2 regions of the Ruania zhangjianzhongii genome follow, and region 2 is predicted to be linked to the other one. Evidence: riboswitches for the same ligand, from Rfam matches in the RefSeq annotation. Region 2 holds a riboswitch; the other holds the start of a gene.

Region 1 (6,912 bases), 1.5 Mb from region 2:
GAGTAGCAGTCGCGGCCGGGGAGCGAGTGCGCGGGCCAGCGCCACCCGCTGCTGCTCACCGCCGGAGAGGGCAGTGATCGACCGGTGCGCGTGCTCGGACAGCCCGACCAGGTCAAGCAGCTCGGCGACCCGTTCCTGCTGCTCACCTCGCGGCAGGCCAGCCATCTGCAGACCGTAGGCGACGTTCCCGGCCACGTCCCGGTGCGGGAAGAGCTGCCCGTCCTGGAACATCAGCCCGAAGCCGCGGCGGTGCACCGGGATCTGCCGCATATCGGCCCCGTCCCAGGTGAGCTCGCCGGCACTGAGCGGCTCCAGCCCGGCCACCGCCCGCAAGAGTGAGGACTTCCCACACCCCGAAGGGCCGAGCAGGGCGACCACCTCGCCCCGGCGAACATCCAGGTCCACCTGGTCGACCGCCGTCGTTGGCCCGTAGGTGACCACGGCACCGGAGACCTGCAGTCCGTCCACGTCAGCTCCTACCATGAGTGTCGATCGTAGGCCTGGGTACGCTGGCGGGATGCGGATCGGCGTGTGCTTCCTGCCCGAGAGTCCCTGGCGCGAGGCCGCCGGCCTGTGGCAGCGGGCCGATGAGCTTGGCGCGGCGCACGCGTGGACGTACGACCACCTGGTCTGGGGCGGGCTGCCGGACTCGCCCTGGTACTCCACGATGCCCACTCTGGCCGCCGCGGCGCTGGTGACCGAGCGGATCGGCCTGGGTACGTTCGTCGCTTCCCCGAACTTCCGCCATCCGGCGCTGCTCGCCAAGGATGTGGTCACTCTGGACGACATGTCCGATGGCCGGCTGCTGCTCGGCCTGGGCGCAGGGGGCGACCTGGACAGCCAGATCCTCGGCGCCACGCACACCCGTGGCCAGCGCACCCGCAGGTTCGCCGAGCTGGTGCCGCTGCTGGACCGGCTGCTCACTGAGGATCACGTGGATCACGACGGGGAGTTCTTCACCACGGCCGGCGCCCGGGGCCGGCCGGGCTGCGTGCAACAGCCACGGGTGCCGTTCGTGATCGCCGCGAACGGTCCCCGGTCGATGGCGCTGGCCGCAGTGCACGGCCAGGGCTGGGTGACCACCGGCAGACAGAGCGGCCCGCCGGGAGCGCCGGCGGACGATCCGGCGGCGGCGGCCGAGCGGGTGACCTCCTGGTGGCGGGGAGTCGCCGAGCTGGCAGCCCAGATGGACCGGCTCGAGGCGGAGCGCGGGCCCGGGCAGGAGAGGCTGCGCCGGTACCTGGCCATCGATGTGCACGGGCCGGCCGTGCTGACCAGCCATACCTACGCCGAGGAGCAGATCGCCCAGGCCGGCGAGCTCGGCTTCACCGATGTGGTGGTGCACTGGCCACGTCCCGAGGCGCCCTATCGCGGTTCGGTGGCCGTGCTGGAGAAGCTGCTCGGCTGAACCCTCGTTGTGCCGCGATCTGTCGCCCGCCGTCCCCGCTGAGCGACGGTTCGCGGCACACCGGAACGGGCGGACGGCCCGGTGCTGCTCAAATCTCACCGGCATGCTCCCCGCGAAGTCGTTCGGCCAGTGCCATCACCGTGGCGGTGAGCAGCGCGAGCACCACGGCAGCAGCCAGCGCCATTCCTTGATTCAGTGCGCCCGGCTGGCCGATCAGCCGGAACACCACCACCGGCAGCGTCGGCCGGTCCGGGCGGGACAGGAAGCTGGTGGCGCCGAACTCCCCCAGCGACACCGCGAACGCGAACCCGATCGCCAGTCCCAGGGAGCGCACCAGGTAGGGCCCGTCCACAGTGAGCAACACCCGAAGCGGGGTGGCGCCCAGCACGGCCGCCACCTGGCGCTGGCGCGGGTCGATCGCGCGCAGCACTGGCAGCACCGTGCGCACCACCAGCGGCATCGCCACGATCGCCTGCGCGATCGGGATCAGCACCGGCGAGCTGCGCAGGTCCAGCGGCGGATGGTTCAGCGCGATCAGGAAACCGAACCCCACGGTCACCGCGGACACCCCGAGCGGCAGCATCACCGCCCCGTCCAACCAGACGATCGCCCGACGCCCGGCGGTGCTGCGGGGTCGACGAGAGACCACCAGGGCCACCAGCACCCCCATCAGTACGGCGATCATCGTGGCGTCCACCGCGATCCGCAGCGAGTTCGCGGTCGCCTGCCACACGGTCACGGTGAGCGCGTTGTCCCCGCCGGTGCTACCCAGGGCCCAGTAGTTGTCCAGTCCCCAGCCGGTCGGGGTGCGCAGCGAGCGAAGCACCAAGGTGAGCATCGGGGCGAGCAGCAGCACCCCCACCACGACGGCGGTCACCGCAGCGGGCAGCAGGTCGCCGCCGGGGCGCCCCCCTCGCCCGGTCAGCTGCAGTGGCGTGCTGCGCGCCGGGTTGCCGTGCAGCGCCAGCGCCCGTTCCCGCGTGGCGCGGGCACGGGAGAAGGCGACCAGCGCACCGGCCACCACCACGAGCTGCACCACCGACAGCACCGAGGCGGCGCGCAAGTTGAGGAACTGGGTGGTCTGGATCCAGATCTCGGTCTCCACGGTGCCGAACCGCAGCCCGCCGAGCACCAGCACCACTCCGAACGCCGTGGCGCAGAACAGGAACACCACCGAGGCGGCGGACGCGATCGCCGGGCCGAGCGCCGGCAACGTCACGGTGACGAAGGCGCGCGCCGGGGAGGCACCGAGCGCGCGGGCCGCCTGGGCGGTGCGGGGGTCCAGCCGCTCCCACAGCCCACCCACTGTGCGCACCACCACGGCGTAGTTGAAGAACACCAGCGCCAGCACGATCGCGGTGAAGGTGCCGTCCAGGCCGAGGAAGCCGAGTGGCCCCGAGGTGGCGAGCAGCGACCGGAACGCCACACCGACCACGACGGTCGGGAGCACGAACGGCACAGTCACCAGGGTCCGCACCAGCGTGCGGCCGGGGAACCTTCGGCAGTACAGCACGTAGGCGCCGGGCACACCGAGCAGCACGGCGCCGAGGGTGCCGAGGATGGCCTGGGCGAAGGTCAGGCCGATGATCCGCCAGGTGCGGCCGGCACCGAACACCTCGGCCACCCCGCCCAGGTCCAGCGCGCCGTCGGCGACGAACCCGCGCGCGACCAGAGCGGCAACCGGGTAGCCGAAGAAGATCGCCAGGAACGCCAGCGGCACCGCGGCCGCCACCACCGCAGCGGCCGTGCGGCCACGGCCACCTACGGCCCGGCCGCCAGCCCGGCTGCTAGATCTGCCGCCAGCCCGGCCGTCAGCTCTGCCGCCGACGGTGGCCTCGATGTCGCTCTCGCTGGGATTCTCGACATCGAGGCCGCCCTGGTGCGCTGCGGCCGGCACCACGGTCAGCCGATTACCGTGTCCGTCCACTGCTGGATCCACTCGTCGCGGTGGTCATCGATCAGCGCCGGGTCCATCGTGAACGGGTCGTCGGCCAGCGGGGCGAAATCGGTCCACGCCTGCGGCAGGTCGATCTGGTCGTTCACCGGGTACATGTACATCTGCTCCGGGATATCGGCCTGCACCTCGTCGGAGAGCAGGAAGTCGATGAACGCCTGAGCCCCCTCGGGGTTGTCCGCGCCGGCGAGCACCCCGGCGTACTCGACCTGCTGGAAACAGGTACCCAGCAGCGCCTCGGTCGGGGCCTCGGTCTCGTCCTCCCCCACCTCGAACGCTGGCGAGGTGGCGTAGGACAGCACGATCGGCCGGTCGCCTTCACCGGTGGACCCGGAGAAGTCCACCGAGTACGCGTCCGACCAGCTTTCCACCACCTTCAGCCCGTTGTCGGCGAGCTGCTGCCAGTAGTCCTGCCAGCCGTCCTCACCGTAGGCCGCCACCGTGGCGAGCAGGAAGGCCAGCCCCGGGGAGGAGGTCGCCGGGTTGGTCACCACCACCAAGTCCCCGTACTCCTCGGCGAGCAGATCGTCCAGGGTCTCCGGCTCGGCCAGATCGTGGTCGGTGAAGTACTGGCGGTCCACGTTCAGGCACACGTCCCCGCGGTCCACCGGGGTGAGCGAGCCGGCGTCATCGGCCAGGTACGGCTCCGCGCTCGGGGGCAGGTCCGGCGAGGTGTAGGGGTCGAACACCCCCTCGGCGATCGCCCGGCCGGCGAAGGAGTTGTCCACCCCGAAGGCGACGTCCCCGAGCGGGGAGTCGGTGGTCAGGATGAGCTGGTTCACCAGGGCTCCACCGTCCCCGGGGGCACTGAACTCCAGGGTGTAGTCGGTCTCGTCCTCGAACTCCTCGATCAGGTCCTCGGACAGGGCGAAGGAGTCGTGGGTGACCACTCGCACCAGGGCCGGTTCGCCTTCCTCGTTCGTGCTGCCCTCGTCGGGGCTGTTCCCGATCAGGGAGCAGCCGGCCAGGCTCACGGCGACGGCGGCGCTCACCATCGCGGCTACAGCGGGGCTGGTACGGGTCATTCGTTCCTCCTCAATCGAGTTGAGAAGGGGTCCGTGGTAGTTCCACGTCGAGAGATGCTCGACTCCCTTCGCCGGTGCTAACCGGAGCAGGTTCGAGGGTCTGCGGCGGACCGCACTCTCAGCGCTCGGGGCGCTCCCCTGTCGTCTCCGCCCCACGGTACACCGGCGCCAGCGACGAGGCGACCGAGGGCAACCGGGTGCGCTGCGTCCGCTCCGCCGGCCGGGCTCCTCGCCGGACGAGTCCACGCTCGCCCTGGATCCAGGTCCCCCGAATGCGCAGAGTCATGCGCGTTCACACTGCAGATCTGGAGCAGGTCGAATCCGCATGTGGGCAGGCCGGCAGTCGTCTCGGTCGATAAGGTGGACGGCGGAACATCCGATCCGAGGAGTCGCGCCTTATGAACGTGCAGAAGCTGGTCACCACGGTGGCGGCGGTCGCCGCCGGTTTCGCTGCGAACAAGCTGCTTGCCGCCGGCTGGAAGGCCGTGACCGGTCACGAGCCGCCGACCGGTGACCCCGACGACGGCGAGCTCAGCATCGGCGAGCTGGTGGTGTTCGCCGCGGTCAGCGGAGCGGTGGTCGCTTTCGCTCGCACCTTCGCCACCCGCGGTGCGGCCAAGTGGATGGACAGCGGGAACAAGCCCGCGATCGAGAAGGACTGACGATCGAGAAGGACTGACGGTCGAGAAGGACTGAGGTGCCCGCTCAGTTCTCCCGCTCGGCCTCGGCCCTGGCGCGCTCGAGGTCCTCGGTGAGCTCGTCCGTGGCCAGATGCTCAGGGTCCACTTTGTGGGTTCGGTAGCCGGCGCGGCCGACCATATGCGCCGAGACCGGTGCGGTGATCAGCTGGAAGGCGACAACGAGGGTGAGCTTCCAGGTGACCTGGCTGGAACCGAGACTGATCGCCAGGCCACCCATCATCAGCATCAGTCCGAGCACTTGCGGCTTGGTGGCGGCATGCATTCTGGAGAGCAGGTCGGGGAAGCGAGCAATGCCGACGGCGGCGATGAAGGTCAGTGCACTCCCGCCGATCAGCAGCACAGCGGAGAGGATCTCGAGACCGGTCACGACTCACCGTCCTCAGGCCGGATGCCGGCGTCGCGCTCGGCGGCCTCCTGCGCACTGAGGATCCGGGACTCGGCCTCAGGTTCGGCGGCAGCGAACCGGGCAAGGGTCACCGATCCGACGAAGCCGACCAGGGCGAGCACGGTCAGCACCAGGACCAGATCGGTGCGCCCGAACCAGAGCGAGACCAGCGCCAGCGAACCGATCAGCGCTGAGACCAGCACATCCAGGGCCACGATCCGGTCCAGCATGCTCGGCCCGCGCTCCACCCGGAACAGCGTGATCAACGCAGCCGAGATGAGCAGCGCGGCACAGACGGCCATCACAATGGGACTCACGAGCTCACCTCGCTCTGCTTCGTCTGGCGGCGACCGCGCTTCCACGGCCTCGGCGGGTACCCCGCCTCGGCGATGTCCTGGTCCGTGGCGAGCGCGTACATCACCCACTTCTCCTGGTCCAGCACACCCTGGCGGGACTTCTCCACCGCGCCGGGGGCGCTGACGTCCAGCACGTGCACATAGAGCATCCCGGTGAGCCGGTGCGCCTCCACCACGATCGAGCCCGGCACGATCACGGTGAGCTCCGCGGTCAGCGTGAGGATCAGGTCCGAGGAGGAGGCGAGCTTGACCCGGATCACCGCACCCTGGGGGTAGCGGCCGATGTGCAGCGCATGTGCGGCCACGCTGATCGAAGCGCGCACGATGTCCACCAGCAGGCGGGTAAGCAGCGCAACCACCCCGAGCACCGAGACGTGTCCACCGAAGCCCACCCGGGGCATCGGCATCACCCGCAGCAGACCGAAGCTGATCAGCACACCGGTGAACACGTTCGCGACGGTGAGGTTGCCCCAGAGCAGCACCCACACGATCGTCATCCATATGGCCATCGGCCAGCGCCGCAGCCAGTCATAGGCGTCTGGTGATCTCATCCGTCACCCCCTGAGGAATCTGAGGACTGGCCGGAGCCACGGTCGCCGTGCACCAGCACCGCATCCACATACGGGGTGCGGGCGGTCAGGTCCCGGGCCGCGGCGTCGGTGTAGTCATAGAGTGGACCACCGATCACCGCGATCAGCACCCCCACTGAGGCGATCACCGCCGCGGGGCCGAACATCGTGCGTGGCACCCGAGCATCCGGCAGCGGTTCCGGGGCCTCCTGCCAGAACGCCTTGTTCCACGCCTTCACCACGGCGTACAAGGTGAGCAGTGAGGTGAGCAGCCCGGCACCGACGCCCACCAGTGCGAGCGCAGATCCGTCCTGGAAGCCGGCCTGCAGCAGACCGACCTTGCCGAGGAATCCGGACATCGGCGGGATGCCGGCGAGGTTCATCGCGGACAGGAAGAACACCGCGCCCAGTGCCGGGGCCACCTTCGCCAGACTGCCGAGCTGTTCCAGTGAGGTAGTCCCGCCGCGGCGCTCCACCAGGCCGGCGATCAGGAACAGTGCGGTCTGCACGGTGA
Region 2 (6,912 bases):
TCGCCCCGTCCAGGCCGGCCAGCAGAGCACCGATCGAGCGGGCACCGGCCGGATCGAGCAGCGCAGTGGGCTCGTCCAGGAGCAGCAGCCGCGGGCCGGCCACCAGAGCAGCGGCGAGCGCGACCCGCTGCCCCTCCCCACCGGAGAGCTCACTGGTACGCCGCCCACCCAGGTGCCCGGCCCCCACCGCCTGCAGTGCGGCGGTGACCCGCGGCGGCATCTGCTCGGCCGGCACCGCCCGATTCTCCAAGGCGAAGGCCACCTCCTCGGCCACAGTGGGCAGGCAGAGCTGATCGGCTGGGTCCTGCATGAGCGTGGCGACCTGCCCGGCCAGCTGCGGCACCGGGGTGCTGCGCGGATCGCTGGCACACACGCTGACCTGGCCGGTCACCTCGGCGTCCACGGTCTGCGGCACCACCCCGGCGAGCGTGCGCAGCAGGGTGGACTTGCCGGCTCCGGAGGGTCCGAGCAGCAGCACTCGTTCGTCCTGCCCGACGGCGATGCTGACCTGCCGTAGGTGCGGCGCCCGGGCGCCGGGGTAGGTCACGGTGAGCTGCTCGGTGCGGACCAGGTCAGCCATCGCTGGCCTGACCGCTGCCGGCTGCACTGCTGGAACGAGCGGCCTGGTTGGCCCGGGCCGCGCGGCCGATCGCGTAGTTGTCCAGCACCCCGGTGCGCAGCAACGCATCCCCGATCACCTTCGCGAGCAGCCCGCAGAGCAGCACACCGGAGGCGAGCTGGAAGACCACCCGGAGCTCGAACAGCTCCTGCCCGGCCCAGCCCATACGCACCATGCCGAGTACGAGGTTGGCGAGTGCCGCCGTCGCCCCGGAGGCAACGAACACGGCCCAGCCATAGCGGCGGTACCGGGTGACGGCGAACGCCACCTCCGCCCCGGCCCCCTGGATGAAGCCGACGAGGATGAGCATCGGCCCCACTGGGGAGGCGAGGAAGACCACCTCCACGATCGAGGCGATGATCTCCACCAGGATGCCCACACCGGGCTTGCGGACGATGTAGAGGGCGAGCGGGGCGACCACCATCCAGCCGCCGACGAGCACGTTCTGAGCCAGATCGCCGAAGGGGCCCATCACCACCTGCAGCCAGCCCCACACCTGCACCAGCGCCCAGTAGAGGAAGCCGAACACCACGGCGAGCACGGCGAGAAGCACCAGATCGTGCAGGGTGATCGGGCGGCGGCCAGTGGCCTCGGTGCGTGCCGTCATCGGGCACCTGCCGCGGGTGAGTGCGTGGTGGTGGGTGAGTTCAGCGACAGGCTCAGGTGGCTGGCCACATGCCGCACCTGTGTGCCGACCTCCCGCCAGCCGTCGGTGACGGCGTAGAGCACGTCGGCCAGATCGCCGTCCAGCCGGGTGACGTAGTGCTCGGAGCCGGTGAGCACGCCGAGGTCGCGGGCATGCTCGATCGCCGCGTAGATGGCGGCCATGTGATCCGCTGTGGGGCTGTCTTCCAGCGGATAGAGCGCCCAGTGCGCGGCCGCCTGGACGTGGGCCGGGGCCGGGCGTGTGAGCGCCGCGGGTGCCTGGGCGGTGCCGTCGGCCACAGTGCACTCCACCTCACCGGGGCAGCCTCGGGAGAACAGCACGTGCGCGGCGGTGTGCACCCCGGTGCGGGCGACGGCGCCGATCGTGTCCGCCAAGTAGGCGAGCAGGTCATCCTCGGGGCCGCGCAGGAACGTGGAGACCTCGTCGGTGCTGATCTGCAGGCCGCGGGAGTCGGTCTCCCGCAGTGCGGTCAGGATGAGATCGGCGAAGCCGTCGGTCATCGGGTGCAGGCTGAAGCGTGCGCCGACACCGTAGGACGTGGCGGTGAATACGGTGGTGGGTGGGGTGGGCATAGGGCCTCCTGGTATCGAAGGCCCCCGGGCGCCGCGTGCAGGCACCGCCACGCACGGGTGCACGCGGCGGACTCTGCTGCCCATCTCCCTACGCTGGTGCTAACCAGGTCAGGTTCCTCGGGTCTGCGGCCGGTGTACCGACCGCACTCTCAGCGCCTACGCGCTCCCCGGGGGCTTTGTCCCGGCCACCGTACCGCGGGGCGCGGCCTGGTGGCCACGGGCGTCCACCTGGTGGCGGAACGCGCGAGCCGCGGAGGCACTTTCCGAACGCGGAGGTGCCACAGGGGCCTCCGCGTCGGAATGCGACTTCCGCGGAGCGCTCGGCCCGCGCCGCAAGAGCCGGCCGTTACGCTGGCCGTGTGTCCGAGGCATCACTGTTCCTGTCCGCCGCAGAGATCGCTGCGGCGCTGGAAGGCCGGCTGGGCGACCTAGGAGCCGCGGGCGGGGCATTCGGCGGTGGGCTCGGTGGCGCCCTCGGTGCCGGACCGGCTGCTGGGGCGGCCGGTGCCGCCGGTGGGGCGAGCGGCGGAAGATTCGGCGGGCGGCTCGGCGCCCGGTTCACCAAGCTGGACAGTCAGCGGCGTTACTGGCCGCAGCCGAGCACTCCGGTGCACCTCCATCGGCTGCAGCAGTTCCTCCGGGGCCCACAGCAGCGACAGCTCAGCGCACCCGATGGTTCCCCGGTGGTCGGGCTGTCCGCGATCGTCGGCTCCGGCTCGATGAACCTGAACCCGTGCGTCGTCGAGGCACTCTGGGATCCCTCCGGACTGCAGGTCGTGGCGCACGCGCGAGAGGGCATGATCAAGCAGCGCACCTGCGAGAAGGCCTTGGACCGGCTGCAGTCGGAGGTGTTCGGCGCGGGCGGGCCGGCCTGAACCCGTCACCGGAAGTCACCCGAGCCCAGCCCACCATCGGAGGTAGCTCCCGCGATCGGAGGTAAGTGCGGACTACCTCCGATCGCGGGACCTACCTCAGATCGCAGCACCGGCGGGCCTGGCCGGGCCGCACCAAGCCGCACACTCAGGCAGCGTTCGTAGCGTCCGAGCCTTCCTGCACGGCAGCATCGACCTTCGCTGCCCGGCGCGCGGCGCGCTCCTCCGCATTCGTGAGCATCATGTGCGGACGCTGGCGCAGCGAATACCGCACCTGCACCTGCCAGTGCTTGCGCGCCCACAGGGCGGCCACGGTGACCACCACGGCAGCGACAATCGCGCCGATGCCGATCGACCAGCGCGGTCCCCAGGCGTCGGCCACCCAGCCGACCAGCGGCGCGCCGATCGGGTTCCCGGCGAACAGCACCATCATGTACAAGCTCATCACCCGCCCCCGCATCGCCGGATCGGTGCTGATCTGGATCGCGGCGTTGGCCGAAGTGAGCATGGTCAGCGAGGTGAACCCGACCGGGATGCATGCGAGGGCGAACAGCTCATAGGTGGGCGCCAGAGCGAGCAGCGTGGTGGATGCGGCGAAGCCTCCTGCGGCGATGATCACGGTACGCACCCGCGGCTGCTTGCGCCGGGCCGCCATCAGCGCTCCGGCCAGCGAGCCGATCGCCAGGATCGAGCCAAGCACCCCGTACTCCCCCGCATCCTTACCGAACTCCACCCGCGCCATCACCGCGGAGGTGAGCTGGAACTTCAGGCCAATGCCGCCGACCAGGAACACCACCGCCATGATCAAGATGATGTCCCGGCGGTGCCGGACATAGGACAGCCCTTCGCGCAGCTGCCCCTTGGCCTTCTTCGTGCGCGGTACGCGCCGCAGCTCGCCGGTGCGCATCGCCAGGACCGCGCCGATGGTCCCGGCGAACGAGACCGCATTGATGATGAACACCCAGCCCGGGCCGACCACGGCGATCAGCAGACCGGCCAGGCCCGGGCCGATCAGCCGGGCCGCGTTGAACGACGCGCTGTTCAGCGCCACAGCGTTGGCCAGGCCATCGGCGGGCACCAACTCGGCCACGAACGTCTGCCGGGCCGGTGCATCGATCGCCGTCGCGATCCCGAGCAGCACCGCGAAGACGTACACCTGCCACAGCTCGGCATGGCCACCGAGCACCAGGATGCCCAGCCCGGCCGCCAGCACACCCATCAGCCCCTGGGTGATCATCAGTAGCTTGCGCTGGTCCACCCGGTCGGCGAGCACTCCCGCGAACGGGCTGAGCAGCAACGAGGGGACGAACTGCAGAGCGGTCACGATCCCCACGGCGGTGCCGGAATCGTCGGAGAGATAGGCGAGCACCAGCCAGTCCTGTGCGACACGCTGCATCCAGGTACCAACGTTCGCCACCAGGGCCCCGCCGAACCACAGGCGATAGTTGAACTGGCGTAGCGACGCGAACATGGTGCTCACTGGGTGGTGATCCTCCTCAAGATCTCCTCTGCCTGGGACAGGATCTGTCGCTCTTCAGGGGTGAGGGCGGCCAGCCGGCGGGACAACCACTTGTCCCGGCGACGGCGGGTCTCGGCCACGTACTCCCGGCCGGCTTCGGTGCTGGTCACCAGTACCTGACGGCGGTCGGTGGGGTGCGCGGTGCGCTTCAGCAGGCCTTCGCTCTCCAGGGCCTGGATGGTCCGGGTCATCGACGGCGGCTGGACGTGCTCGCGCGCGGCCAGCGCACTGGGGGTGAACGGGCCGTGGGCCACCACTGCGCTGATCACCGCGTGCTGCGTCTCGGACAGTCGGCCCGCCCGTTCGGCGCGTAGCTTGCGCGCCGTGCGGAGCAGGGTCAGTCGAAGCCTGGAGGCCAATCCCCCGGGTGGTCGGGGCGCACCCTTTCCGGGGCGAGGCTGTCCCTCGCGACCACCGGATCGAACTCGCCGGACCCCTACAGGATCGCCTCCAGCTGCGGAATCATCGCGCTCGGAAGCCATCGATACGCCATCCTAGACTATTACTTAGCCTAAGTAAAGATAGCGACCGGGCGCGTCTGGTGGGTCCGGACACCCTGGTGGATGCGCACGCCCTGGCGGGTCCGCACGCCCTGGCGGGTCCGCACGCCCTGGCGGATGCGAACCACGAACCCCAGCGTCGACCAACCGGCCGGCGAGCCCCGCACGCCGCGCTCCACGGGGTGGCGAGCGAGGCCAGGATTCGCACGATACCGGCGTCAAGGTGGCACGTCTGGGAGCGGCTGTGGACGGTCCGCCTCGCGGGCGGATGCGCCGTTCCGTCCGGCAGATGACTACGATCGCCGTGTGCCCGATCCGCAACCTGAAAGCCCGCCCCCGCTCCGTGCGGCCAAGGTGAACGCCAAGGCGCTGTTCCTGATCGGCACGATCGCCTGGCTGGCCGGGCTGCTCGGCGTCGGTGTGGCGTTCTTGGCCGGCCGCTCCCCGGATGGTCGCCTCGGCTGGGTGTGCGTCGCCGGGATCCTGTTGGGCGCCACGGGCTACTGGTGGGCACACAAGGCGCACCTGATCGATGATGAGGGGATGAGCGAGTGAAGGTGCTGCTGCCCAGTTCCATCCCGTTGTCCGTTCACCTGCCCGACGGCATCACCTCCGTGGTCTACGACGTGCACCGGCCGATCCCGCCCGAGCATCGCGACGCCGAGGTGGTGGTGATCTGGCAGTCTCCCGCGCAGCGGTTGGCCACGATGCCTGGCGAGCTGCCCCGGCTGCGGTGGATCCAGTCGCTGATGGCCGGCACCGATGCGATCGAGGCGGCCGGCTTCGATCCTGGGGTGCAGCTGACCTCCGGCCGAGGCCTGCATGATGCACCGGTCGCCGAGCACACGCTGGCACTCATCCTGGCGGCGGCCCGCCGCCTGGACCGCACGGTGGCAGCCCAGGCCGACGGCGGTTGGCACCCGTCCCAGGACGCGAATCTTCCGTTCGGCTCACCGGAGGCGTTCACCACGCTCACCGGCGCGCAGGTGGTGATCTGGGGCTTCGGCGGGATCGGTACCCGGCTGGCCGGATACCTGAGCATGCTCGGCGCCCGGGTGACCGGGGTGGCCCGGTCCGCCGGCGAGCGCGACGGGTACCCGGTGGTCACCGAGGCCGAGCTGGACCGGGTACTGCCCACGGCGGACGTGCTGGTGAACATCTTGCCGGCGACGGCGCACACCGAGGGGATCGTGGACGCCGCCGTGCTAGCTGCGCTGCCCGAGCGGGCCTGGCTGGTGAACGTGGGCCGGGGCGCCACGGTCGTGGAGGGCGATCTGATCGAGGCCCTGGCTACCGGCTCGATCGCCGGTGCCGCACTGGACGTGTTCGCCACCGAGCCGCTGCCGGAGTCCTCGCCGCTGTGGCACGCGCCGAACGCCATCCTCACCCCGCACTGCGCCGGAGGCCGGCCGCAGGCACCGGAGGCGTTGATCGAGGAGAACCTGCGTCGGCTGCTCGCCGGTGAGGAGCTGGCGAACCTGGTCTGACCAGGGCCAGGTGGCCCACACATGCACTGCTGGTCATTCTGCGTCCGCCTTGCGCGGCCCTATTCGCGATTAATAGAGTAGCCACTCTGGTAATTTGTGAGCATGCTCCCTCTGCGGCGTCGCCTCGTACCAGTGCTGAGCGTGTTCCTGGTCGCGCCGATCACTGCGGAGTACCTGTCCGCCTACCTCTCCTTCACCGGTGACCTCTGGACGTCACTAGCCACCCTGCTCTTCTTCGCACCCCTCTATGGCGGGGCGGCGTTGCTGATCCGGGAGGCCTCCGTGCGCACCGGGTGCGGCTGGGCCGGGACCCTCGTGCTCGCCGCAGCGTTCGGCCTGGCTATGCCCGGCGTGATCGACCTCGCGCTGTTCGGTGAGGATCGGGCCGATGTGGCGTTCTGGTCGGAGCTGCGCGAACCCACACTGGTCCCCTCACTAGGGTTCAGCGTCTTCCCTGCACTGAGCTGGACACTCGGCCACGTCATGATGAGCATCGGTGCTCCACTCGCCCTGCTGTACGCGTTGGCGCCGGCCCATCGCGGCCGCCCGCTCCTCGGTAAGGTCGGCCTGCCGCTCACGGTCGCCGCAGCGGCTCTGGTCGTGGTGGCGGTGCATCAGGATGGCCGACAGACGTACGGATACACGCCATCGGTCGTCCAGGTGGTCACCGTCCTCG

What was found. Region 2 has a riboswitch for thiamine pyrophosphate ahead of FU260_RS05260 (YkoF family thiamine/hydroxymethylpyrimidine-binding protein). Riboswitches for the same ligand answer to the same signal wherever they lie in the genome.
Region 1: another riboswitch for thiamine pyrophosphate. It lies ahead of FU260_RS21860 (thiamine ABC transporter substrate-binding protein); the one in region 2 lies ahead of FU260_RS05260 (YkoF family thiamine/hydroxymethylpyrimidine-binding protein).

Annotation. Positions count from the first base shown of each region.
Region 1 covers NZ_CP042828.1:4,726,116-4,733,027, forward strand. The annotation lists gene FU260_RS21845 (ABC transporter ATP-binding protein) at 1-468, opposite strand, end outside; gene FU260_RS21850 (LLM class flavin-dependent oxidoreductase) at 518-1,408, shown strand; gene FU260_RS21855 (ABC transporter permease) at 1,497-3,248, opposite strand; gene FU260_RS21860 (thiamine ABC transporter substrate-binding protein) at 3,311-4,387, opposite strand; TPP riboswitch at 4,434-4,537, opposite strand; gene FU260_RS21865 (DUF4235 domain-containing protein) at 4,786-5,049, shown strand; gene mnhG (monovalent cation/H(+) antiporter subunit G) at 5,093-5,455, opposite strand; gene FU260_RS21875 (MrpF/PhaF family protein) at 5,452-5,790, opposite strand; gene FU260_RS21880 (Na+/H+ antiporter subunit E) at 5,787-6,380, opposite strand; gene FU260_RS21885 (Na+/H+ antiporter subunit D) at 6,377-6,912, opposite strand, start outside.
Region 2 covers NZ_CP042828.1:1,132,998-1,139,909, reverse strand. The annotation lists gene FU260_RS05270 (ATP-binding cassette domain-containing protein) at 1-580, opposite strand, end outside; gene FU260_RS05265 (ECF transporter S component) at 573-1,226, opposite strand; gene FU260_RS05260 (YkoF family thiamine/hydroxymethylpyrimidine-binding protein) at 1,223-1,858, opposite strand; TPP riboswitch at 1,927-2,038, opposite strand; gene FU260_RS05255 (hypothetical protein) at 2,218-2,733, shown strand; gene FU260_RS05250 (MFS transporter) at 2,879-4,210, opposite strand; gene FU260_RS05245 (MarR family winged helix-turn-helix transcriptional regulator) at 4,207-4,608, opposite strand; gene FU260_RS05240 (DUF2530 domain-containing protein) at 5,056-5,304, shown strand; gene FU260_RS05235 (NAD(P)-dependent oxidoreductase) at 5,307-6,236, shown strand; gene FU260_RS05230 (hypothetical protein) at 6,339-6,912, shown strand, end outside.